Regions from separate parts of the Peribacillus sp. CSMR9 genome, predicted to be linked through region 1. Evidence: riboswitches for the same ligand, from Rfam matches in the RefSeq annotation. Region 1 holds a riboswitch; each other region holds the start of a gene.
The links. Region 1 has a riboswitch for preQ1 ahead of queF (preQ(1) synthase). Riboswitches for the same ligand answer to the same signal wherever they lie in the genome.
Positions count from the first base shown of each region.

Region 1 (10,507 bases):
CTTTGGAAAGGTAAAATCGTTTTTACCGTCCCAATGTTATACTCTTTAGCTTTCATTCCGATTTTCACTCTCGGTGGGGTAACTGGGGTTATGCTTGCCATGGCAAGTGCTGACTACCAATACCATAATACAATGTTCTTAGTAGCTCACTTCCACTACGTTTTGATCCCTGGTACTGTATTTGCCGTACTTGCTGGTTTTACGTACTGGTGGCCAAAAATGTTTGGTTTCATGTTGAGCGAAAAGATAGGGAAATGGTCGTTCTGGTTCATTACAATCAGCTTTAATGTAACATTCTTCCCGATGTTCATCACTGGTTTAGATGGGCAAGCACGTCGTATGTATACGTACTCTGAATCAACGGGCTATGGTCCATTGAATTTGCTTTCTTTCGTTGGAGCAATTGGCATGGCAATAGGTTTTGCGCTTATTGTGTACAATATCTATTGGAGTACTCGTTATGCATCAAGAAATATTTCAAAAGATCCATGGGATGCACGTTCTCTAGAGTGGGCTACACATACACCAATTCCTGAATACAATTTTGCAATTGTACCTACAGTTGATTCTACAGAAGCATTCTGGGATTCTAAGAAAAAGGGCTTTAAATTATTTGGTGGTAAAGTAGAAAAGATTCATATGCCAAATAACAGTGGCGTGCCGTTTATCTTGAGCTGTATCTTCTTCGTTTGGGGCTTTGCAATGGTATTCAGCATGTGGATCATTGCAATCATTGCCACACTTGGTATCTTTGCTTGTATGGCTCACCGTTCATTCGAAAAAGACCACGGACGTTATATCTCCGTTGAAGAGATTGAAGAAACTGAAAATAAATTGCGAGGTGCTAAGTAATGAAAATAGATAACTCGCTGCCACTAGAATATAGCACGGAAGAAAATCGCTTAAAGATTTTTGGATTTTGGATTTTCCTGGGGGCAGAAATAGCTCTTTTCGCTACACTGTTCGCCACTTATTTTGTATTAGTTCATGGTACTGGAAATGGTCCTACAGGGGACGAACTCTTTAAAGTACCAACCCTAATGCTTCAAACAATTTTTCTTTTAACCAGTAGTTTTACCATTGGTCTTGGAATCAATGCAATGAGACTTGGTAGACAGAAAGCGATGCTTGGTTTCTTCATTATCACCCTTATTCTTGGTTTAGGCTTTTTGGGAGTCGAAATCTATGAATTCGTGGAGTATGTACATGAAGGAGCAACCATTCAAACAAGTGGTTTCTTATCTAGTTTGTTTGCGTTACTAGGTACGCATGGAGCTCACGTTACACTTGGTTTATTCTGGGGAACCTTCATCATTCTGCAGATTAAAAAACGCGGTATGACTCCAGAAACTACAAACAAAGCTTTCATCTTTTCTCTTTACTGGCATTTCTTAGACGTTGTCTGGATTTTCATCTTCAGTTTCGTCTACCTGAAAGGAATGATGTAATATGAAAGAATTATTCCCACGGGGCCAAGTTATGGGATTTGCTTTTTCACTAGTCCTGACTTTGGTTGCACTATCAGTTATAGTGTATGATCTCTCACTTAAAATGGCTTTAATCATCCTACTTGTTACAGCCTTCATGCAAGCTGCACTTCAATTTGTTATGTTCATGCATGCAGGAGAGTCTGAAGATAAAGCATCGATTTACACAAACGTTTACTACGGATTGTTTGTTGCATTGGTTACAATTTTCGGTACAATGCTAACAATGATTTGGGGATATCAATAATCCATTCCTGCAAAACTGGGCGTCTTGATGACGCCCAGTTTTTTTTGTATTCAAATTATGGTGAGCGTAAAATTACATACATTCAATTCTCTGCATCATAGAAATTTGTATTGTTAAGAAAGAAGAGGGGGTAGGAGAGGCAAATACTGTGATGGAAAATAATTTAGTATCTCCTTAATTTATTGTGTATCCTGCATTATAATGGGTACGGTGGGCTTTTTGCATTTAGATATATTGATGAGACTCAAATTCAAACGTGATATTGGATATATCTTTAAAAAATAAATTTTAGCGTAAACAAAAAGAATCCATTTTTGAAATTAGATGATCAAGATGATTAAGTTAGTATAAAGTTTTTATATTCACCAATAGTTAAACGTTAATAGAACGGACACATTTCCTAAGAAAAGCTCTCCGCTCTTTTGATATAATAAGTGATATCGTAGTTAACTATGCCTTAGCGGAGATGATGAATATGACATTGCCGGTTTTGATTTTGACAATTCTCATAAGTTTGATTAAATTATTAGTTACCTGTCTTCCAACAGATGCAGTGAATTGGATTCTCAGCAAATTTGAAATGCATTCAGAACTTAGTGACGCGAATGCCATCGTAACCTTTGACGGAAAACGGTTGGAAGGTGAAGAAAAAATTCAAGTTATTAATTATTTCAACAAAGCTAAATTTTTGAAAAAGAATCATATATTTCCGGGTAACGAACAATTATTTTTACATCCAGAGAACAGTGGGGCTCCATTAGTCATTGATACTAAAAAAGGCAAGAAGGATGTTAGGTTATTTTTGTACATTTACAACGACCACGTGGATGTAGTTAAACAGTACAAGAAGAAAGTAGTTGCGTATAGTCTGCTCTCCAATAGCCTTCAAGAACGTTCAATGCCATTAATAAGGGATGTAGTTTAAAAGGAACATAAACAAAGTCGCTCTTTTTTTCTGATTCAGATTGAGAGTTGAATGTTCACACGCATTCGAATTGGTATTATGTGGGGAAAGCTATTAAAAGTGGATTTAGGGGAAAATCGTTATCGAGGAGTTCTTTGAATAGAAAAAATTCATTAGAATACTATAAATGAAATACAATAAATCTGGATTGAAATGCGAAAAGTAATTTTGATGATTATGTCTAAAAGGGTAATAAAAAAAGCAGGTATCTAAAGCGATGCCTGCTTTTTTAAGCTTTCCATTGTTTTTCCACTTGATTAAGGGCTTGTTGTAAAATTTCTTCTTGATTAGTACCTGGTTTAGTAAGGACGTTAGTTTGATAAGATTTTCCTTGGAAATCAACTGTTACTGTAACTTTTACCATTATGCATCTTTCCTTTCTTGGTTCAGTAATGAGGTGGTTGTACCTACTTCTTTTATACCCGTGGGGGAAGACTTTTCAAACATTGCGAAGTAGCAAGTGTGGGGATTTAATATTCAAAATTATCTGATATTTTGAAGGGGATGTCAACACTTTTTTTTGACAGACTCCATTTCCTTATTTATTTTTAGGCTGTTTTCACATACTTTGTTGCTATTTACCAGGTAGTGAGTTGTGGTTGATTTCCCCTCCAGATGCTCGCTTTCCGCGGGGCGGGCGGTGAGCCTCCTCGGCGTAAACGCCTGTGGGGTCTCACCTGTCCCGCTGCTCCCGCAGGAGTCTCGCACTTCCGCTCCAATCAACCTTAAATAGTTTCGTTTTAAAAACAACAATCTTTACGAAAAGAGCCTATTTTTATGTGTACAAGGCTTGTGTATTGGGGTTAGACCATACCCTTTTTTGCGGCTATATAAAGACGACCTGGCTTTTGGGCGCATAACAGCCAGGTTGTTTTTGTAAAATTAACTATTCATATTTTAGTTAAGATAATTCCGATTAATGCTGCAAGTACGCCGGCAATTTGATAGGATTTAAGTTTTTCTTTGAATAAATAACAACCAGCGAATACGACAACTAGACAGTTCAGGCTGACGACAGGGAAGATGATGCTGGCGATTCCACTATTTAATGCAAAGAAATAACATCCATAGGCTATGATGCTTAATAATCCTACGAGTGATCCAATTTTCACTTCCATTAACTTAATCTTCTCATTCTTGATGGCTAATGCCGAAATGAGATAAAGTGTTCCGCCACCATACATTGATACTAGGATATCAAGGGAGTTTAAATGAAGACGGGTTGATGTCGTCATTAAGATACCTAGCACACCAAATGAGAAAATCGCGAATAATGTGTGCATCATCCAAGGTAAATATTGATGATTGCCCTTAGCATTAGGTGTATACTGAATGACAAGGGTAGCGAGCAGCATGCAGACAATTCCGCTCCACTGCAGTGAAGAAATATGCTCATGAAAAATTAATGCAGCACAGAGGATGGGAAATATTGCATTTGCCGCGATCAGTGGTGATGTCAAACTTGCCGGTCCTTTTTCAAAGGCACTTGCCATCTGGATATTACCGTTAGCGTTCAGTACACCAATGGCTCCACCAAGCAAGATGGATGGCCAGTTAGTAGTCAAGCCATCTACAAATCCGCTATATAAAAGTGCCATGATGAAGGCGGTAAAATAAAAGAAAAATTGGATATGTACCTTTGAGTAACCCTTTCCGTTACTCCATTTAAAAATGCTGTTATTGATTCCGAAACATAAACTGGTGATAAGAGCCGCAAAAATCCACATTGCTTTAATCTCTTCCTTCATGTAGGATAAACTTCTTCTACATTTTAAGCCGAATACGTGTAGGAATCAAACTAAAATAAAAAGTAGATTGACAGATTAGATATTTTTTTCTATATTTACTATGACAATTTTAAAATATTTCCCGATAAACGGGAGAGGTTCATAGCTTCACCCTCTTAAAAAAACTATGGCTTTGATTTTTTTTGCGAATCAACCATATCTTTGAGGAGATATGGTTTTTGTTATATAGAGGCCCATTTTATGAATCTCCCCTGACAAACGTGGATGAGGAGGACTTTATATGTCTGGAAGAAAAGAAGAAGAATTAAAAAAAGATATCACACTGCTTGGGAATCAAGGGACAAAATATACATTTGACTATGCGCCTGAAATTCTGGAATCATTCGATAACAAGCATCCGAACCGGGATTATTTCGTCAAATTCAATTGCCCGGAATTCACTAGCTTATGTCCAATAACGGGCCAGCCGGACTTTGCAACCATTTACATCAGCTATATTCCAAGTGTGAAGATGGTGGAAAGCAAGTCATTGAAACTTTATTTATTCAGCTTCCGTAATCATGGTGATTTCCATGAAGACTGCATGAACATCATCATGAATGATTTAATCGAGTTGATGGATCCCAAATATATTGAAGTCTGGGGCAAGTTTACACCTAGGGGCGGAATCTCTATCGATCCTTACACAAATTATGGTAAACCAGGTACGAAGTATGAGGAAATGGCGGATTACCGCTTGATGAATCATGACTTATACCCGGAAACGGTGGATAATCGCTAAAGATTAGAAAAAGACAACTGGCTTATGCCGTTGTCTTTTTTTGGTTTTTTGCTATTCTCATTCAGTAAACTCACTATTTTGTATTCTTTAAAAACACAAATGTCCTCCTGAAACGGAATTAACACTTGATTGTTTCGTGAAAAAACGTAATAATAGGAAGAGTTAATTTTGACAGAATATTTTCAAAAATAGGGGATGTCGTGATGAAAGTTGCAAAGTTTGGCGGAAGTTCACTTGCGTCAGGTGAACAGGTGAAAAAGGTATTCGAAATTGTAGTTGCTGATCCAGAGAGGAAGATTGTAGTCGTTTCGGCTCCAGGGAAACGCAATTCAAATGATATAAAGGTGACGGATCTATTGATTGAGGCTGCGGAACAGCAGCTGCGCGGGGATAACGGAGAGCATTTGATAGAAGATGTGGTATCCCGCTATGCGAGCATTGCTGAAGAGCTGGATATATCCGAGGAGGTCATCACTGGGATTCATGGAAATCTAAAAGCACTGTTGCATGGAGACCAATCTAACCCGAAGCGCTATTTGGATGCTTTAATGGCCAGTGGCGAGGATAATAATGCTAAGCTGGTTGCAGGTTATTTTCAAAGCCGTGGTGTAGAGGCTCAGTATATAAATCCAAAGAAGGCTGGCTTGATCGTAACGGATGAAGATGGATTTACCCAGGTGATGCCAGAATCGTATGATCGGTTATATGCTCTACGTGATGAGCCAGGAATCGTAGTATTCCCAGGGTTCTTCGGATACACGTTAGATGGTGAGGTTTTAACATTCTCAAGAAGCGGTTCCGATATTACGGGTTCGATTCTTGCGAATGGGGTCAAAGCCGATTTGTATGAGAACTTTACGGACGTGGATGCCGTTTATGCGGTGAATCCAAATGTGGTTTCCAATCCGAAGGGAATCAGGGAATTGACCTATCGTGAAATGCGGGAGCTTTCTTATGCCGGTTTCTCGGTATTTCATGATGAGGCGCTGATTCCTGCATTCCGTGCGGGAATACCAGTCCATATACAAAATACAAACAATCCGGCTGCACAAGGGACCCGCATTGTAAGTTCACGGGATAATACGAATGGGCCGGTTATTGGGATTGCAAGTGATAAAGGATTTTGCAGTATTTACATTAGCAAATATTTGATGAACCGGGAAGTTGGTTTTGGCCGGAAACTGCTGCATATCCTTGAAGATTACGGAGTTTCGTATGAGCATATTCCATCAGGCATCGATGATGTGACACTTATTCTAAGGCAGGACCAGATGGAGGGTGAAACCGAGAAGAAAATCATTTCACGAATCAAGAAAGAGCTACATGCCGATGAGGTGAATGTGGAGCATGATCTTGCTTTGATCATGATTGTAGGTGAAGGAATGCGTCATAATGTCGGTACAACGGCAAGGGCGTCAAAAGCGCTGGCCGAAGCAAAGGTGAACATTGAAATGATCAACCAAGGCTCTTCGGAAGTAAGCATGATGTTCGGTGTGAAAGGGAACAGTGAAGAGACGGCCATTCAGGCCTTATATCACGAGTTTTTTTGAGTAAGAGCGTTTAGGGACCTCCTTGAAAAGGGAGGTTTTTTTATGAATGTTCCAAGCTGGTAAAATGTGTTTTCAGTGATTGTGGGAAACGAGTGATTTTCAGGGAATTAAATTCGAGTGAATAAAAGACGCGCTGAGGGTTCAGCGCGTCATGTTTAGTTCAGTACCCATTTGTCCTTTAAGAATAATATTCTTGAGACAACAAAGAGGAGGATGATCGAGATGATGAGGGAGCTGGCTGTAAGGAAGATATTCTGAATATCGATCACACCATATATCAATTCTTTAAAGAGTGCGAAGATGTTTAAAATCGGCAGCAGGAAGTGCTTGTTTGTTAACTCATGTAAACCTGTGCCTCCTAAGAATAATGTCGGCAAAATGACGAGCATTGTTATGGGTGATAAATAGTTTTGTGATTCCTTTACAGTTTTTGAAATGATACTGGCGGACATTTGCAATGCACCCAAGAACATCGAAAATAACACAGTGATCGATAAAGCGATTGGCAGGATCAGCAATAGATCGTTACCGAAATTAAATCCTTTTCTTAGCTCTTCCGTGAAAAAGATGAGTTCCAAGGTGACCACAAGGATGGAGATGATACCGGCAAGCGCCCCGATTGATGAAATCGTGAGCCACTTTGCGACAAGGATTTTCCCGCGGCTGACCGGAGTCATAAGAAGGGCTTCCATCGTTTTACGATCTTTTTCTCCCGCAAATAAGTCAGAAGCTAGCGGATAGGCCCCGGTGCTGATTGCCATCGTGATGATCATCGGCAAAAAGAGGGATAGAATGCTGAGTGAGGCGCCATTATCGGTGTCGAGACCAATTTCCTTGATGTTGACTTGCAGCGGACTGGTCAGCTTGGAGTCGGCCTTTATATTCTGCAGTCGTTCTTGGATTACTTGCTTTTCAAAAAGTGTTAAAGCAGATTCAATCTGAGAAATGGTGAAAGAGCTATCTTGGCTATATGTGTCACCTAGGAGATTGAAAGTGACTTGTTCTCCCTTTTCTATCTTTTCCATAAACCCTTCGCTTACTTGAAGCGCAGCGGCGGCTTCACCTTCTTGAACGGCTTTTATCGGATCGTTAAACGAGTTGACTTCAATTTGGTTGAAGCCTCCAAGTAAGCCTTTAGCATCTTTTCTGAATGATGGATCGACTGCAAGTGTATATGTTTCATTTTCATTCGTCGTTATCGTGCTCTCGTAAAATAGAGTTAGTCCTGTCAATAATAGAATAGGAAGGAAGACGCTCAAAATCAATGTACGCCGATCTCTCAGAGCTTCCTTCATTTCTTTTAGATACATATCAAGAAACATACGATTGATTCCCCCTTACAAGTTTGGACATGAAAATATAATTTAGATCACGGCTGTTCTCTTCTATATAAAGCGATTCCAGCTTCCCTTTATAAATCAGTTCCCCTTTATGCATCATTGCTACAGAGTCACAGAGCAATGTTACTTCCTCCATGATATGGCTTGAAAAAATGATCGTTTTTCCCTGTTGCTTCAGTTCCAGGACAAGTTGTCGGAAAACATTGGATGATGTGATATCGAGCCCAGTCGTCGGCTCGTCGAAAAGTATGATATCAGGATCATGAATCAATGTTCGTGAAATGGCGACTTTTTGCCTCATGCCTTTAGAGAATCCTCCAACTTTCCGGTCAAGATAATCTTTCATCCCGAACATGACGGCAAGTTCTTCTATCCTGACTTTCGTTTCGTGCTTGCTCAGCCCGTAAAGGGTAGAGAAGTATGCAAGGTTTTCACGTGTGGTCAAGCGATCATATAGACCGGTTTCTCCACCGAACAAGACACCGATCCTTTTCTTGATTTCATTCGGATTATCGATTGTATCGAATCCGGCAACTTTGATATATCCATCAGTTGGAGTCAAGAGCGTAGCAATGGATCGCAGCAAGGTTGTTTTTCCAGCCCCGTTTTCTCCAAGCAATCCTACGATTTGGCCCTTCCTCACATCAAGGGAAACATGTTTAAGTGCAGTTATGAATATTTTTTTATCTTGGAATGTTTTAGTGATTTCATGAATCTCAATCATTTCGTAACCTCCTGTAATCTCTTTTGGTTGTTTTAATCATACAAACAAACAAGATGGGAATCTGCAGTTTTGTCGTAAAAATGCCATTTATTGTCGCGAAAAGGTCATTTTTCCATACTGGAATGGTAAAATAAAGATAATTTCAAATGAGGAGAGTTGAAAATGAAGGTAGGACTTGTGGATGATAGGAGGATCGATTTAGACAAGCTGAATGGGATTGTGAGTCAAATACCAGGTATCGAGCTTGTCTTTTCTACGGATTCCGCTGAATATGCTTATGAGCAGATTAAACAGGAAACGATCGACTTACTTATTGCGGATATTGAAATGCCCGATTTGTCTGGTTATGAATTGGCAGACATCATACATTCCCATGCACTGAACATTGCCGTCATTTTCGTGACCGGTACCAGCGGTTATGCGGTGCATGCGTTCGAGCTGAATGTGCATGACTATATCATGAAGCCTTACTCGAAGGATAGACTTGTCAAATCCGTCGATCGTTTTCTGGAAAAATTAAAAACTGCGGAAGTGGCGGGAAGATTGTTTTTAAAGCAAAAAAATGATATTCATATTCTGCAAAAAAAGGATATTATCTTCATCGAACGTTCTGGCCGTTCCACTACAATACATACGAAAAGCGGTCCGATTAAAACCTATCAAACATTGAATGAATTGGAAGGCGAGTTGCGGGAAAGAGACTTCATCCGTTCTCACCGATCATTCATCATCAACATACATTTTGTCAAAAACTTTTCTTTATACGCAAAAAATTCTTACCTCGTGAGATTTGAGGGCATCGAGGAGCAGGCTATGATTACGAAGGAAAGAGTGGGTTTCCTTCAAGCCCAATACTTTTAAGGTGTGAAGACCGTGAATGCATTACCGATCATTACAGCCCTATTAGGGACATGGAATGTTTATGGATTAACAAAATTAATTTCTTTGCCTTTCCCGATATACATATCAGCGATATTCATCTGCTTTCTTGCTTTTTTCCTTTATCGAAAGTATTCTCGCCTCTATAAGCAAATTTCATTGGGAAACTATGTGACTGCTATTCTATCAGGCATCCAGCTGATTGTTGCGATACTTTATGCATTGATAGAACCTTCAATTGCGTATCTGGGTCTATTCCTTATGTTCATAGGGATAGAAATGGTTAGGGTCAATATGGGGAGAAGTTTCCTCCGGTTGAAAAATCAGCAGAAGCGAATGGAAGAAGAACGGATGCAGATTAATGAAACCTTCAGGGTGGTCCGCAGTCAGCGCCATGATTTCCTCAAGCACGTATCAGCGCTCCAATTTATGATCGAACAGGATGAGGGGGCAGCAGCGAAGGAATATATGAATGGATTGATAGCTGAGTTTGAAGAAACGAATCTATCGATTAAAGGTGAAAAAGGGGTAGTTGCCGGGATACTTCATAAAATGTACAGGAGGGCAAAGGAAACTCAAGCCCAAATTGTATTTCAACTAGACGTTCCCCTCTCATCTTTACCTTTAAAGGATCATGACGTTGTGGCATTGATAGGGAATGTCCTCGCAAATGCGATAGAAGCAGCTGCAACATGGCAGGAGGAAAAAGGGGAGATAGCCCAAATCACGCTCCATTTTTATAAACGGAGCGGTATGTACCTATTATCATGCAGTAACAGTTGTCTGC
Region 1 is NZ_JAOPHO010000006.1:3,053-13,559, forward strand. Features, by position in the region: gene qoxB (cytochrome aa3 quinol oxidase subunit I) at 1-852, shown strand, start outside; gene qoxC (cytochrome aa3 quinol oxidase subunit III) at 852-1,448, shown strand; gene qoxD (cytochrome aa3 quinol oxidase subunit IV) at 1,450-1,734, shown strand; gene N9I19_RS05810 (YfmQ family protein) at 2,210-2,659, shown strand; gene N9I19_RS05815 (BA3454 family stress response protein) at 2,928-3,062, opposite strand; gene N9I19_RS05820 (DMT family transporter) at 3,589-4,446, opposite strand; PreQ1 riboswitch class I at 4,575-4,620, shown strand; gene queF (preQ(1) synthase) at 4,727-5,227, shown strand; gene N9I19_RS05830 (aspartate kinase) at 5,431-6,777, shown strand; gene N9I19_RS05835 (ABC transporter permease) at 6,933-8,099, opposite strand; gene N9I19_RS05840 (ATP-binding cassette domain-containing protein) at 8,089-8,841, opposite strand; gene N9I19_RS05845 (LytR/AlgR family response regulator transcription factor) at 9,004-9,702, shown strand; gene N9I19_RS05850 (sensor histidine kinase) at 9,715-10,507, shown strand, end outside.

Region 2 (6,590 bases), on a different contig from region 1:
ATGAAAAGGAATTGGAAAAATTGGCAAAAAAGCAATATGAGCAAGGTGAAAAGGGGGAAATAATTTTTACAGAAGAAAATCAGTGAAATCACCTAACTGTAATGACTAATGGGGGAGGAGGCAGTTATTGCTAGTTTCGGATAGTATCTATGGGAAACACATTGTAGAGGGAGTTCTGGAAGAGCTGATAGTAAGCAAACCGGTCCAAAGATTGAAGGGAATACATCAGGGTGGGGCAAGTTATTTAGTTAATGAGAAGTGGGATGTCACACGATTTGACCATTCAATTGGTGTGATGTTGTTAATAAAGGCGTTTGGCGGTTCATTAGAGGAACAAATCGCGGGCTTACTGCATGACGTATCCCATACTGCATTCTCACATGTTATAGATTTCGTTCTGGATTGTATGGATGAAGATTATCATGTAAAGATATATGATCATGTCATTATGGAATCTGAAATCCCATTTATATTGAAGAAATATGGATATGATTGTAAAAATATTGTTCAATCAAAATGGGAAATGCTTGAACGGCCAGCACCTGGGTTATGTGCCGATCGGGTGGATTATACTCTCCGGGATATGCATCAGTATGGATATATCACACTTGAATCCGTTCATGACTTTCTTGATCATGTAATCATAGTAAATGGAAGAATGTATCTGGATAATATTGATTCGGCGGAATGGTTTGTGAAAACGTATTACAGTGAAGTTATTGATTTTTTCATGAACCCACTTAATATATATGGCTATGATATCTTGGCAAAGACGTTAAAATTGGCTTTGGCTAAAAACCTGATCAGCCTTGATGACTTACTTGGTACAGATGAAGAAGTCATATCCTTGTTAAGCTCCACTGAAGACGATGAAGTGCAAAATCTGTTAAAAAGGATCCATTGTAACGTGAAGGTGAAAGAAGATCAATTGGACTATGATTTACATCGGAAAAATAAAGTGCGCCTGATGGATCCTTCCATTATTCAAGGAACCCAAGTGGTGAGAGCATCCAGTTTATCCGAAAAAGTGAAGAACATGGGAATTGAAGCCTATGAAAAAGCTTCGAAGGGCATGTATCTAAAGGTGATTTCCTATTGAATTTCGCGTCAAACCAAACAGAAAGTGAAAAACTCACGGAATCCATCCTTGAGTTTTTTTCGGAAACATTACCCGTAAATTTATATAGACTATCGACCACTTGTAAGCCGCTTTCTTTTAACTTGATATTCGAGTGGTGGCATTTTATCGATATTCGAACACCATTAAATCGTAAAGGCTTAACAGGTACAACATAGTTAAATATTGTCAGTGTTATTGTTCTGGCAGGCGGCATGCCCAACTGCCGGTTTTGGAGATCTTTTTCGCTGAACCAGCACCTTAAAAAATTAATGACGCTCTCAAATTAGTAACACCACTTTCTAAATAACCCTTTAAACAGGTTAAAGTATATACCCACCCCTCTTTTTGTCCTATCATTTTTTTTATTATTTCAGGGACGTCTTCCTTCAAACCGGATTCGTTTACTTCAATAATTGAACTTGTATTATCCAGCTCTTTTAATATAATTGTTACGACCGTTTCTTGGGCGTTGCCTCCCCACGAATACTCGATTTTCCTATTTTCCTCGACTTCTAATACATGTATAACCACTTCAGCATCGTATTCGTTATATCTCAATGTAAGCGTCCTGCCTTGCTCCCATCTTTCAGAACTCGATGAGAACCAAAAATTCCCGATTTTTTCAGGGTTTACTATGGCTTCAAACACCTTATTAGTTGGCTTGCCTATTTTAAATTTCGTAGTTATTTGAGTATCCATACTATATCAGCTCTCTTTCGATATGTTTAAATAAGTTCCCACTAACACCTAATTAACCCGATCTACATATATTGGCGGCAAGGTCCGTCCAGTTTCAAGCAAGCTCTTCAGGTTACATAGAATAGCTGGCCATCCATTATTTATGCCCTTAAAGGTATTGTCACCATATACGAAATCGGTCTCCAATAGCTCTTCATGCGTAAGTGTTAACTTCACAGTAGATTCATCTATTGGCTGCAGTTGAAAAGTGACCCGAGTAGGATCCTCGCGGGGTGTTTCGTCTCCTGTCGTGTTCCATGTAAAAGAGAGCAGTTGCAGCGGCTCACACTTAAGTACATTTCCATGATCAGTGATTCGTCCATCTTCCAGCAAATATGTAACGGCTGCGCCTTCTTGAAAGGATGACTTGATTTGACATCCAAAGTGATATTTTTTTGTGAATTCGCCACTCGTTAGGGCTTCCCAAAGCTTCTCTGGTGTGGTTGCGATATAAATAGGATAGACAAACGTTGGTTTTTTCATTATTCTTTTTCCTCCTCGCGTTTATCTTCTAGCATTCCTTATCAAGTCCGTGCCAAATAAAAACAATAAGGGTTGCAATATCAAAATCATATCATAGCTCTATCAATGATTGTCTGCTTTTTATATCCAGCCGGCCAAGCAGTTTTCTGCGACAGGAATCGGCAAAAGTCTTAAAAACCCTTTGGCATCAAAGGAACATTTGCTAAGTGTTAAGCTTTGGCAAAGCGGATATTGGCTTATCGAGTCTGCAAATGAAATCCGTGGATTCGCACCATTCCCAGTGACTAAAACGAAATCAAGAAGGCGATTATTGAAAGGATATAAGCTTGAATACATTTAGGATCAGGCCATATGGAAACTTCTTGATTTCCAACCGTTTTCAAGCTACGATAAATAAGGAAATGATAATCCGCTCCGGCGGAAGAGGTTCTAGCTACCCTCTCAAAAAAACTAAGGGGAACAGTGCTCTTTCTTAGGGTGCTGTTTTTTCTGTATAAGGAGAATGAATTAAATGTTAAGAATTCTATTTTATTTAGTATCCATCGTCACGGCGAATGTGGTTACAGCAGCTTTTGATCCATTACATTTGGGCATGTTCATCATTCCGATGGGTACATTGCTCATCGGAGGAACCTTCATCTTTCGAGATCTGGTCCAGAATAAATTCGGCCGTGCGAAAACCTATATGTGTATAGTTACCGCACTTATTTTATCTGCATGTGTTTCATTTTTATTAGGAGATACGTTATTGATTGTATTTGCTTCCGCATTATCGTTCGTGGTGGCAGAAACAGCGGATACGGAAATTTATACCCGGTTAAAGCTCCCGATGAGTTGGAGGGTGTTTTACAGCGGGATCGTTGGAGGGTTTTTCGATTCTGTGATATTTGTCGTGATTGGCCTAAGTCCACTAGGTGCCAATATATTGCCATGGGAAGCCGTACCCGCTGCGATTATCGGCCAAATCATCGTTAAAACAGTCATTCAGTCAATCGGTGCCGTACTGTTGGGACGAATCAACGTAAGACTGGAAAAGCGCGTAGTCTCCGGTTGAATTCTAGGAGGGATGCACCGATGGATGGAACCAAAAAGGAAGAAGATAAATGCTATTGCCTCGAGGCCTTTCGCGAAAAATATGGTCCGCATGTCCAGGGGGAATGTATGAAGCTCTCCTGCGCCAATTATCGGAAACATAAAGGAATAGACAAAAAAGGGCCAAATTAGGTCCTTTTTTTGCGTGACTGGAGTAACCCACGAGTAAACAGCGCGAAATCAAGAGTGTAGCATGAATTCACGAGTAAACGGGCGAAACTCACGAGTAAATGTGCGAAACTCACGAGTAAACGTGCGGAATTCACGAGTAAATAGTCCAAACTCACGAGTAAACGTGCAAAACTCACGAGTAAATGTGCGAAACTCACGAGTAAATGTGCGAAACTCACGAGTAAATAAGCCGAACCCACGAATAAACAGCGCGAAATCAAGAGTGTAGCATAAATTCATGAGTAAACGTGCGGAATTCACGAGTAAATGTGCAAAATTCACAAGTAAATGTGCGGAATTCACGAGTAAACGTGCGGAATTCACGAGTAAATGTGCGAAACCAGGAGTGTAGCATGAATTCACGAGTAAACGTGCGAAACTCACGAGTAAATAGTCCAAACTCACGAGTAAATGTGTGAAACTCACGAGTAAATAAGCCAAATTCACGAGTAAATAGCAAAAAAATCTTCCTGGACGTTTTAATAATGGGTGCAGGAAGTTTTTTATCTTGTTTTTTAGGTCAGAATTGCTCTGCGCTTTTCTGAACTAATTTTTCCAGGAAGAAGAAGCATTTCCGTTTCCGTTCAAGTTCGGTTTGCCCGGTTTCTGTGACATGATAATATTTCCTGCGACCTGACTCAGACTCTTTCCAATGGCCTTTTATGAATTTTTTGGTTTCTAACCGTTTAAGGGCTGGGTAGAGGGTGCCTTCACTGATTTCGTATTGCCCCTCGCTCATTTGCTTAAGAATCTTCGTCATTTCATAGCCATACAGCTCTTTTTGTGAAAGAAGTGAAAGCAAAAGGAGGTCAATGCTTCCCTTCATTAATTCTTTATCCAATACAATCTCCTCCTTTTTCATTTTTAAAGTGTAATACCTTGTACATCGTATTACAAGGTGCATTTTACTTTTCTTAAAAAAAATGGTTAAATGACGATTGCTAAATAAAATCAATCATAGTAAAATGTGCTTCGGAACGGATGAGTTGTAAAGAGTGTGGTAAGGATAATAAATACATGATTTAACTGTTTGAATGAAAATACGGAATAGGATAGAAGAAATCCCACTCAAGGGGTATTAATTGATTTTTTTTTAAAAATCATTTAGATTCTATTTATCAACAAGAGCAGAAAGAAGGTCCTAGATAGATGAAAGTGAAAGCACCTGAGTCATTCACATACAGAGGTGGAAAAAGAGCTGTTCTTTTACTTCACGGGTTTACCGGAAGTACAGGAGACATGAAGAAATTAGGGAAATACCTGAATGATCGCGACTATACTTGCCACGGACCCCTTTATAGTGGGCATGGCGTATCAGCCGAGGAACTTGCTAAAACAAGTCCAAAGGAATGGTGGAAAGATGTAGTGGAAGGTTATCAATTCCTTAAAGATGAAGGCTACGAGGAAATTGCTGTTGCAGGAATTTCTTTAGGAGGATTGTTCTCATTAAAAGTAGGAATTGAACTTCCTGTAACAGGGGTAGTTGCAATGTGTGCACCGACACAAGGGAAAAGTAGCGATCGACAAAAAAAACGCTTGCTCAATTATGCACAGGCCTATAAGAAGTTTGAAGGCAAAGATGCAGACCAAATTGCTGCCGAAGTGAAGCTGTTGGAAGAAGACCCTATGACTTCGCTGAATGATATGGTGAATATAATAAATGAGACGGGTGAAGATTTAGATTTAATCACATCACCAACTCTTGTTTTACAAGGGCGTTTGGATGATCCCGACTATACGAACAGTGCTACAGCGATTTTCAATGAAGTCGATACGCAGCATAAACACTTGATATGGTATGAAAACTCTGGCCATATAATCACATTAGGTAAAGAACGTGAGCAGGTTTATGAGGATGTGTACAAGTTCTTAAATACTCTGCATTGGTCGGAGTAATAAGAGAGTTTTCTTGAAGGTCATGAATGTGATATGATCCCCTTTAAGTTTGAAAGTGTAAAGCCGACATTTATATGTAGGTTTTACACTTTCTTCTTGAGGGGATTTTATTTTGGCTGCAAAAAGAAATAACTCCAATTTTCACCGGGATTTATTTTTAAGCGAGAAAAAAGTATTTATATTCTTTCGCAGTACTAAGGGCTTCAAGGAGCTATTTGTAAAAAAAGACCTTTATGTTATCGTTATTATCAATGGTTGCTAATAAAATATCGTTCACGTCCGCATTATAAGTCATTTTGAGACTTTTTTTCAGCCATACTTCGTCTTTACCGTCTTGATTTAATTCTTTAAAATCAATCTTCCCCTCTTTAATAATCGTTTTAGGTAAAGTGAAGGCTTTAGTTGCTAGATGCATATCTGCTGGAGTTAGCGCTTTATATTGAGGATCTAAAAACAATGAAATAGTACCATCAGGTTCCCATAGTGCGAGTGATACTTTTTCAATATCGACAATTTTTTCTTTTCTTAATTCAGATAGTAAAAAATCGATGGAGATTCGAGCCCTTGCTAAGCTTTTGTAAACGATTTGCCCATTTTCGATAAGGGTAAAGGGTGAGGGGTCAAAGAACCTTCGGAGTTTGCCCCACTTAAGACTTGTGAACACATTAATGATATATAAAATGACTAATACACAGGTCGTTATCATTGAACCCTTCAAACCTGAATGTGCATCAGACAAAGGGTGGGCAAGAATGTTCCCAATAATTAATGCCATTATAAAATCAATTAATCTTAACTGAGAAATGGCTCGTTGCCCCATCAATTTAACCGAAAAAAGTAAAACGATGAAGGATGTAATGGCTCTCAACATCCACTGAACTGTAGTAAGAGTTTCCTGGCTATAAATAAAATCCACCAAAATCCACGTCCTTATAAAGGAAATATACTATTTAGTATGAAGCATTTAATCAAGGATTATCACAGGTGGGAAGTTTTTTTAAAACGGCATGACTCTAAAGGGTAATATTGCGAATTTACTCGAGCTATAACAACACCGCTATAAAGCAGGTGTTTTTTATTGTTGATGGGG
Region 2 is NZ_JAOPHO010000040.1:11,951-18,540, reverse strand. Features, by position in the region: gene N9I19_RS16540 (hypothetical protein) at 1-86, shown strand, start outside; gene N9I19_RS16535 (HD domain-containing protein) at 128-1,099, shown strand; gene N9I19_RS16530 (SRPBCC family protein) at 1,379-1,819, opposite strand; gene N9I19_RS16525 (SRPBCC family protein) at 1,868-2,341, opposite strand; PreQ1 riboswitch class I at 2,759-2,801, shown strand; gene N9I19_RS16520 (VUT family protein) at 2,853-3,395, shown strand; gene N9I19_RS16515 (hypothetical protein) at 3,416-3,565, shown strand; gene N9I19_RS16510 (hypothetical protein) at 3,614-3,844, opposite strand; gene N9I19_RS16505 (PadR family transcriptional regulator) at 4,125-4,445, opposite strand; gene N9I19_RS16500 (alpha/beta hydrolase) at 4,754-5,500, shown strand; gene N9I19_RS16495 (DUF421 domain-containing protein) at 5,712-6,416, opposite strand.
Region 2: linked by a shared signal. The riboswitch ahead of N9I19_RS16520 (VUT family protein) and the one ahead of queF (preQ(1) synthase) in region 1 are both predicted to bind preQ1.

Region 3 (6,590 bases), on a different contig from region 1:
ATTGGCAATGTTCGATATGATTTGGTCGAGCACCGTAAAGTCCGTGTTCATTTTTGAACTCGGCGGCTTAGGAGAAATAGTCAATTCATCAATATCGAGAAACCAATCCTGCCATCTGCTCCCTTGTGTTTCGACACCTATTTTCATTTTATTTTCATGTAGGATCGCTACCAGGCTGTTTAAGTTTTTCAGCAGTGCCGGGTTTCCGCCTGATATCGTCACGAAGGAAAAACCGGCACCCCCAATCCGCTTCAGCTCATCCCATATTTCCTCGGCAGTCATTTGGACGGTATCTTCCTTACCGGTGCCATCCCAAGTAAATGCGGAATCACACCAGGCACATGAATAATCGCAGCCAGCCGTCCGAACGAACATGGTTTTTTGGCCAATGACCATTCCCTCACCTTGGATGGTCGGTCCGAAGATTTCCATAACCGGGAGTTTACTCACTTTCCATCCACTCCCGTCTGGCTTCGGCATAGCTTGTCGGCGTTTCGTATAGTCGAACGAATTCGACCCTAGCACCCTCATATTCCTTTAATGAAAGGGCTTCGGCCATTTTTTCATAAATCCAGACAACCATATTTTCAGCCGTAGTGTTCATGAGCGGCAAGGTTTCATTCAAATAACGATGATCAAGGTGGATTTCGATTTCATTTTTCCATATATCCTTGATGTCCCCGAAATCTATCATCAAACCGCGTGAATCCGTATACCCGCTCAATCCGAAAATGACCTTATACGTATGGCCATGCAAGTTCTTGCATTTTCCTTCATAGTCATGTAGATGGTGTGCTGCGTCAAAGGTAAATTCCTTACTGACCATGACCCTTTTAGTTGTATATTTCAATTGGCTGCGCTGAATATCTTGATCTATTTTTTGGAGTTTATCTACTATAGTAAAACCGTACATCACGAAAGCACCTTCCGTCTGCTTACATAGTCATCCAATCCTTTTTTCCGCAACTTACATGCCGGACAATCTCCACAGCCGTCTGATATGATTCCGTTATAGCAAGTCAGGGTCTTTTCGCGGACAAAGTCGAACGCGCCAAGCTGATCGGCAAGCTCCCATGTTTCCTCTTTATTAAGCCACATAAGCGGCGTATCAATCACGAATGACTGGTCCATCGACAAGTTCAAGGTCACATTCAACGATTTAATGAATACATCCCGGCAGTCCGGATATCCGCTGAAATCCGTTTCACAGACACCGGTTACAATATGTTTAGCGCCAATCTGACTGGCCAACACTCCGGCAAACGATAGGAACAGTAAATTCCGCCCTGGTACGAACGTCGACGGCAATTCCCCGTCTTCCCCGTCCTCCACTGCAATGTCACTTCTCGTCAAAGCATTCGGTGCCAGTTGGTTCAGCAGTGACATGTCAAGGATATGATGGTTCACGCCCAATTCCTTGGCAATCTCTTGAGCGCATTCGATTTCCAAGCTGTGCCGCTGATTATAATCAAACGTCACCGCTTCCACTTCCTCATATCTCTCCATCGCCCAGAACAGGCACGTCGTACTGTCCTGACCTCCGCTAAACACAACCACTGCCTTTTCTTTCTTCTTCATTTCTATAAAACTCCTTTTTACGGAAAAAAACAGCACCCTAAGAAAAGAGCACTGTTTCTCCTTAGTTTTTTTGAGAGGGTAGCTAGAACCTCTTCCGCCATAACGCGGAATATTATATTTTTCCAAGTCAATAGTAACTTGAAAACGAGAAGAAATCAAGATGTTTGGATTATGGAAAATCACACCTAACGGAAAACTTGGTTATCTTCTCATCTGCTTAAATAACCCATTATTTATCCGATAAAAAAAGAGTGAATAAAATACCGATAAAGGGGTTCATTAATTTGAAAAGTATTAAAGGAAAGATATTGGCAGCATTTTCACTCATCATATCTTTGTGTATCATCTTAGGAGCATTTAATATTTATAGCAGCAATAAGTCACTTGTACATTCCAAAGATATTATTAGCCAAAAATTGCCGATTCTAATTGATGAAGAACAACTACTCAATAATGTTGCACAAAGAAGCGCACTCGCAAGAGGCTATATTCTATTTGGCGACGAAAGTAATAAAGAGAAGTTCTTAAAATATACCGAAGAAAGCAAAGTCATTCAGGAGGATCTTTTAGCCTTAAGTGATTCTGAAAAAACGAAGGAATTGATTGAGAAAAGCGTGGATTGGAGAACGATTATTATAGACCGCGTATTTACACAATATGATCAAGGAAATGAAGAACGTGCTATAGAAATACTAAAGGATGAAGTTGCACCAATAAGCAATGAATTGATGGATGGGTTTAGAGAGCTAGCTTCCGAACGCGAAAAAACGATTGTCGCTTCAGGTGAAACCGTCATCGCAAGCGGGAAATCGGTTAAGTCTACAAGTATCATCATATCCATTGCGGCAGTCCTTATCGGCCTTGTGCTTGCACTTGTGACTGCAAACCTCATTACCACCCCCCTCTTTAAAGTCAGGGACAGGATGAAAATGGTTGCTGACGGAAAACTGAATCATGAGCCCCTGGAGCAAAAGTCAAATGATGAAATGGGTGAATTAACGGTATCCGCCAACCAAATGCAGAAAAACCTTCGTGATACGATCGAAAAAATGCTGGTTGTATCCGAATCCGTTTCCAACCAAAGCGAGGATCTGACTCAATCAGCAAATGAAGTGCAACAGGGCAGCAAACAGATTGCGACTACCATGTACGAACTTTCGGAAGGCTCGGACTCACAAGCCAACCGGGCAGCTGAAATGGTCCGCATGATGGATGATTTCACCGGCAAGATCGAGCAGGCCCATCTTGAAGGAATGGAAGTATCTCAAAGTTCGACCGAGATCCTATCCTTGACCAAGGAGGGCACCACTTTAATGCGCAGTTCGGTCCAACAAATGCAAATGATTGACGGAATTGTCAAAAATGCCGTCGGGCAAGTGAAAAGGCTCGATTCTCAATCACAGGAAATCTCACAGCTTGTGCAGGTCATCAAAGATATATCCAATCAAACCAACCTATTGGCGCTGAATGCAGCCATAGAAGCTGCACGCGCTGGTGAACATGGCAAGGGCTTCGCCGTCGTTGCAGCTGAAGTGCGGAAACTCGCTGAAGGGGTCACACAATCCGTTGGGGATATCACCGATATTGTCACCGCTATTCAAACAGATTCAAAAACGGTCGTCCACTCCCTGGAAGATGGTTATACACAGGTGGATGAAGGCACGAAACAGATTACGCTCACCGGCCAAACCTTTGAAACAATCAATCACTCTGTCGGGAATATGGGAATGAAAATACAGCATATTACAGCTGAATTGAACTATATCTCCAAAAATAGTAAAGAAATCAATCAGGCCATCGAAGATATCGCAGCCGTTACTGAAGAGTCCGCGGCAGGAATCGAACAAGTTTCTGCCTCCGCTCAACAATCCAGCTCTTCGATGGATGAAGTCACGAATCATGCATGTGAACTCGCATCTTCCGCTGAACTGCTAACCGAACAGGTCAAGAAATTCCAATTATGATACTAGAAAATTTCCCGTCACTTGAACGCGGGAAATTTTCTTTTTCTCCCCTTCATGGTGATTGTTTTGTTTTCGTGTATTTGGGGTATAAAAGACTATACGCATTAATAATCATGAAAAGTTAATAATCATGAAAAGAAAAATCTATCAAAAGGGTTGGAAGTGAATATTTTCTTTTGTTTTCAGAATATTTAGTGTATAATGAATTTATTAGGAATATTCTTACTGAAATACTTCTCACTTCCAATACCCACTTACTGGAAATCACCAGTACAAGAACTCACTTAATCCAGCATTTCATTTCAACCCAATGCACGGGCCCTTATACTCAGTAAGGTTCATTGCACGCTTTCTTGCAAACCAAACAATTCACAACTTTTTTCACACAAAAAGCATAAATTTCACTCCAAAATTGTAAAAAAAGGTTAAATTTCACCAATAATGTGTTACTATTAAACCAAGACCTTTTAACCCCAAAAGGAGGAATTCATATGAAACGTTTTTTCAAATTCATAGCAGATTTTAACGAAAGAAAAGCACTAGATCGGAAAAACAACAAATTCTTTCGCAAAGAATACGAAAATTATATGAAGATGAATTCTGAAAATCAAGGTAGGAGGAGATTAGCTCCTAGACTTTATGTGATTGAAGGCGGTAAAAAAGGCCCCAACATTGAAATTTCTGACAGAAAAAAATCCAGTTAACCTGATTCCTTCAAAAAATAAGCTACTTATGTTGTAGTTTATACCCTACAAACGTCACATTCTCCATGATAAACGGAGATTCATTACCCATATCATTCTTTTAAAATATAAAAGCCGAAAGCTCAGATATACTTCTGAGCTTTTTTTATTTTTCTTTTTTCTATTAACACTATATTAATAGAAGTAACTAGGTATTTTTTAAATAAATTGGATTAACCTTAGTTTATTTCATGTTTTAGGTAAAAGTCACATTATAGGCCCACGGGTATTTTTCTAGAAAAAAACCCAAAACTTACAAAAAAAGAGATGTGTTCTTTTACTCATCTTTGGCCATATTCAAAAAAGTCCGACTACATATGTCTATAGATGCACTATCTTACATTGAATGACAAATACGTAAATATTGTAACGTTTAGGTCAAATTAATGGGTATAAACAATCAATAAATTGTAATAAACCTCACTTTTAATAACAATTTATTATACAAATACAGCCATTAAGAATCGGGTTCAAATGCCTATAAAACTATTTTAATTGTATTCATAATGGCCATATATTAAACTTTCCATATTTTAGTGTAAATAAATCAAGGTTTTACTCGACTTTCTCCATATCTTTGGACTCATAAAACATTTTATTCCATTAGATACTATTACACTCCTATATACATTTTTTGCAAAAAGCTGACAACAGTTATATTACGATAGAATAATTGGCTCTTGCCTATTAAGTTTAAAATCATGTAGTGTGTATTCAGTAAATCAAATATTTAAAAAAAGAGAGGTTAAAAAATGGCACCAATATTTATTTGTGCGATCTTTTTACTTGGCTATGGCATCTTCGAACAAAGACGCCATCAGAAGCGTCTCGATTCCATTCCGGTACGTGTGAATGTAAACGGTATTCGAGGCAAATCGACTGTAACACGTCTAATAACAGGTGTGATCCAGGAAGCTAAGTACAAAACAGTAGGTAAAACAACCGGAACATCAGCTAGAATGATCTACTGGTTTACCGACAAAGAAAAACCGATTAAACGCCGCCCAGAGGGACCGAACATTGGAGAACAACGGCGTGTAGTTAAAGAAGTAGCAGATTTAGGAACGGAAGCACTTGTTTGTGAATGTATGGCCGTACAGCCTGACTATCAATTAATCTTCCAAAATAAAATGATCCAAGCAAACATTGGGGTCATCGTGAATGTATTAGAAGACCATATGGATGTCATGGGACCGACAATGGATGAGGTTGCAGAAGCCTTTACAGCTACAATCCCTTATAATGGTCACTTGATTACCATTGAAAGTGAATATTTGGACTTCTTCAAGAAAATTGCCAAAGAACGCAACTCAAAAGTGATCGTTGCAGATAATTCAAGAATCTCGGAAGACTTCTTGCGCGAATTCGATTATATGGTATTTCCGGATAACGCATCACTGGCTTTGGCTGTTGCAGAAGCTTTAGGCATTGATGAAAAAACAGCTTTTCGCGGCATGTTAAATGCGCATCCAGATCCAGGGGCCATGCGGATCACTAGATTTGGAGATCCAGTCAAGCCAACTTTCTTTGTCAATGGCTTTGCTGCAAACGACGCGGCATCGACGCTGAACATCTGGGATCGTGTCAAAACGTTCGGATACAGCACAGAACCTCCTATCGTCATCATGAACTGCCGTGCTGACCGTGTGGACCGTACAGAGCAGTTTGCAAGAGATGTATTGCCTTACATTAAATCTGAAATCGTCATTGCCATTGGTGAAACTACATCACCAATAACAAAGGTATTCGAGCAAGGTAATTTGGATACAAAAGAATATTGGGATTTGGAAAACTGGTCAACTGAAGAAATCGTGGCCCGTCTCCGCCCATTGATGAAAAATCGCATCGTCTACGGTGTCGGGAATATTCACGGCGCAGCGGAACCATTAATTGAAGCATTCATGAAATCTAAAACAAAGCAGAAAGCAAGTTAAGTAGGAGGAACCTTAATGTTTGGATCGGATTTATATGTAGCACTAGTACTGGGAGTAACGCTTAGCCTTATATTTTCAGAAAAAACGGGTGTCGTACCCGCAGGACTTATTGTGCCAGGTTATTTGGCATTAGTATTTGATCAATGGGAAATCATGCTGGTCATCTTGGTCATTAGTGTAGTAACTTATTTAATCGTCACTCACGGCCTTTCAAAATGGGTGATTTTATATGGAAGAAGAAAATTCGCAGCCATGATGGTGACCGGGATTTGCCTGAAACTCCTATTGGACATGGTCTACCCCGTCATGCCATTTGAAATATTCGAGTTTCGGGGAATCGGTATAATTGTACCCGGATTGATAGCGAATAC
Region 3 is NZ_JAOPHO010000040.1:20,303-26,892, forward strand. Features, by position in the region: gene queE (7-carboxy-7-deazaguanine synthase QueE) at 1-450, opposite strand, end outside; gene queD (6-carboxytetrahydropterin synthase QueD) at 443-913, opposite strand; gene queC (7-cyano-7-deazaguanine synthase QueC) at 913-1,578, opposite strand; PreQ1 riboswitch class I at 1,634-1,676, opposite strand; gene N9I19_RS16570 (methyl-accepting chemotaxis protein) at 1,863-3,542, shown strand; gene N9I19_RS16575 (hypothetical protein) at 4,034-4,246, shown strand; gene pgsB (poly-gamma-glutamate synthase PgsB) at 5,038-6,219, shown strand; gene pgsC (poly-gamma-glutamate biosynthesis protein PgsC) at 6,235-6,590, shown strand, end outside.
Region 3: linked by a shared signal. The riboswitch ahead of queC (7-cyano-7-deazaguanine synthase QueC) and the one ahead of queF (preQ(1) synthase) in region 1 are both predicted to bind preQ1.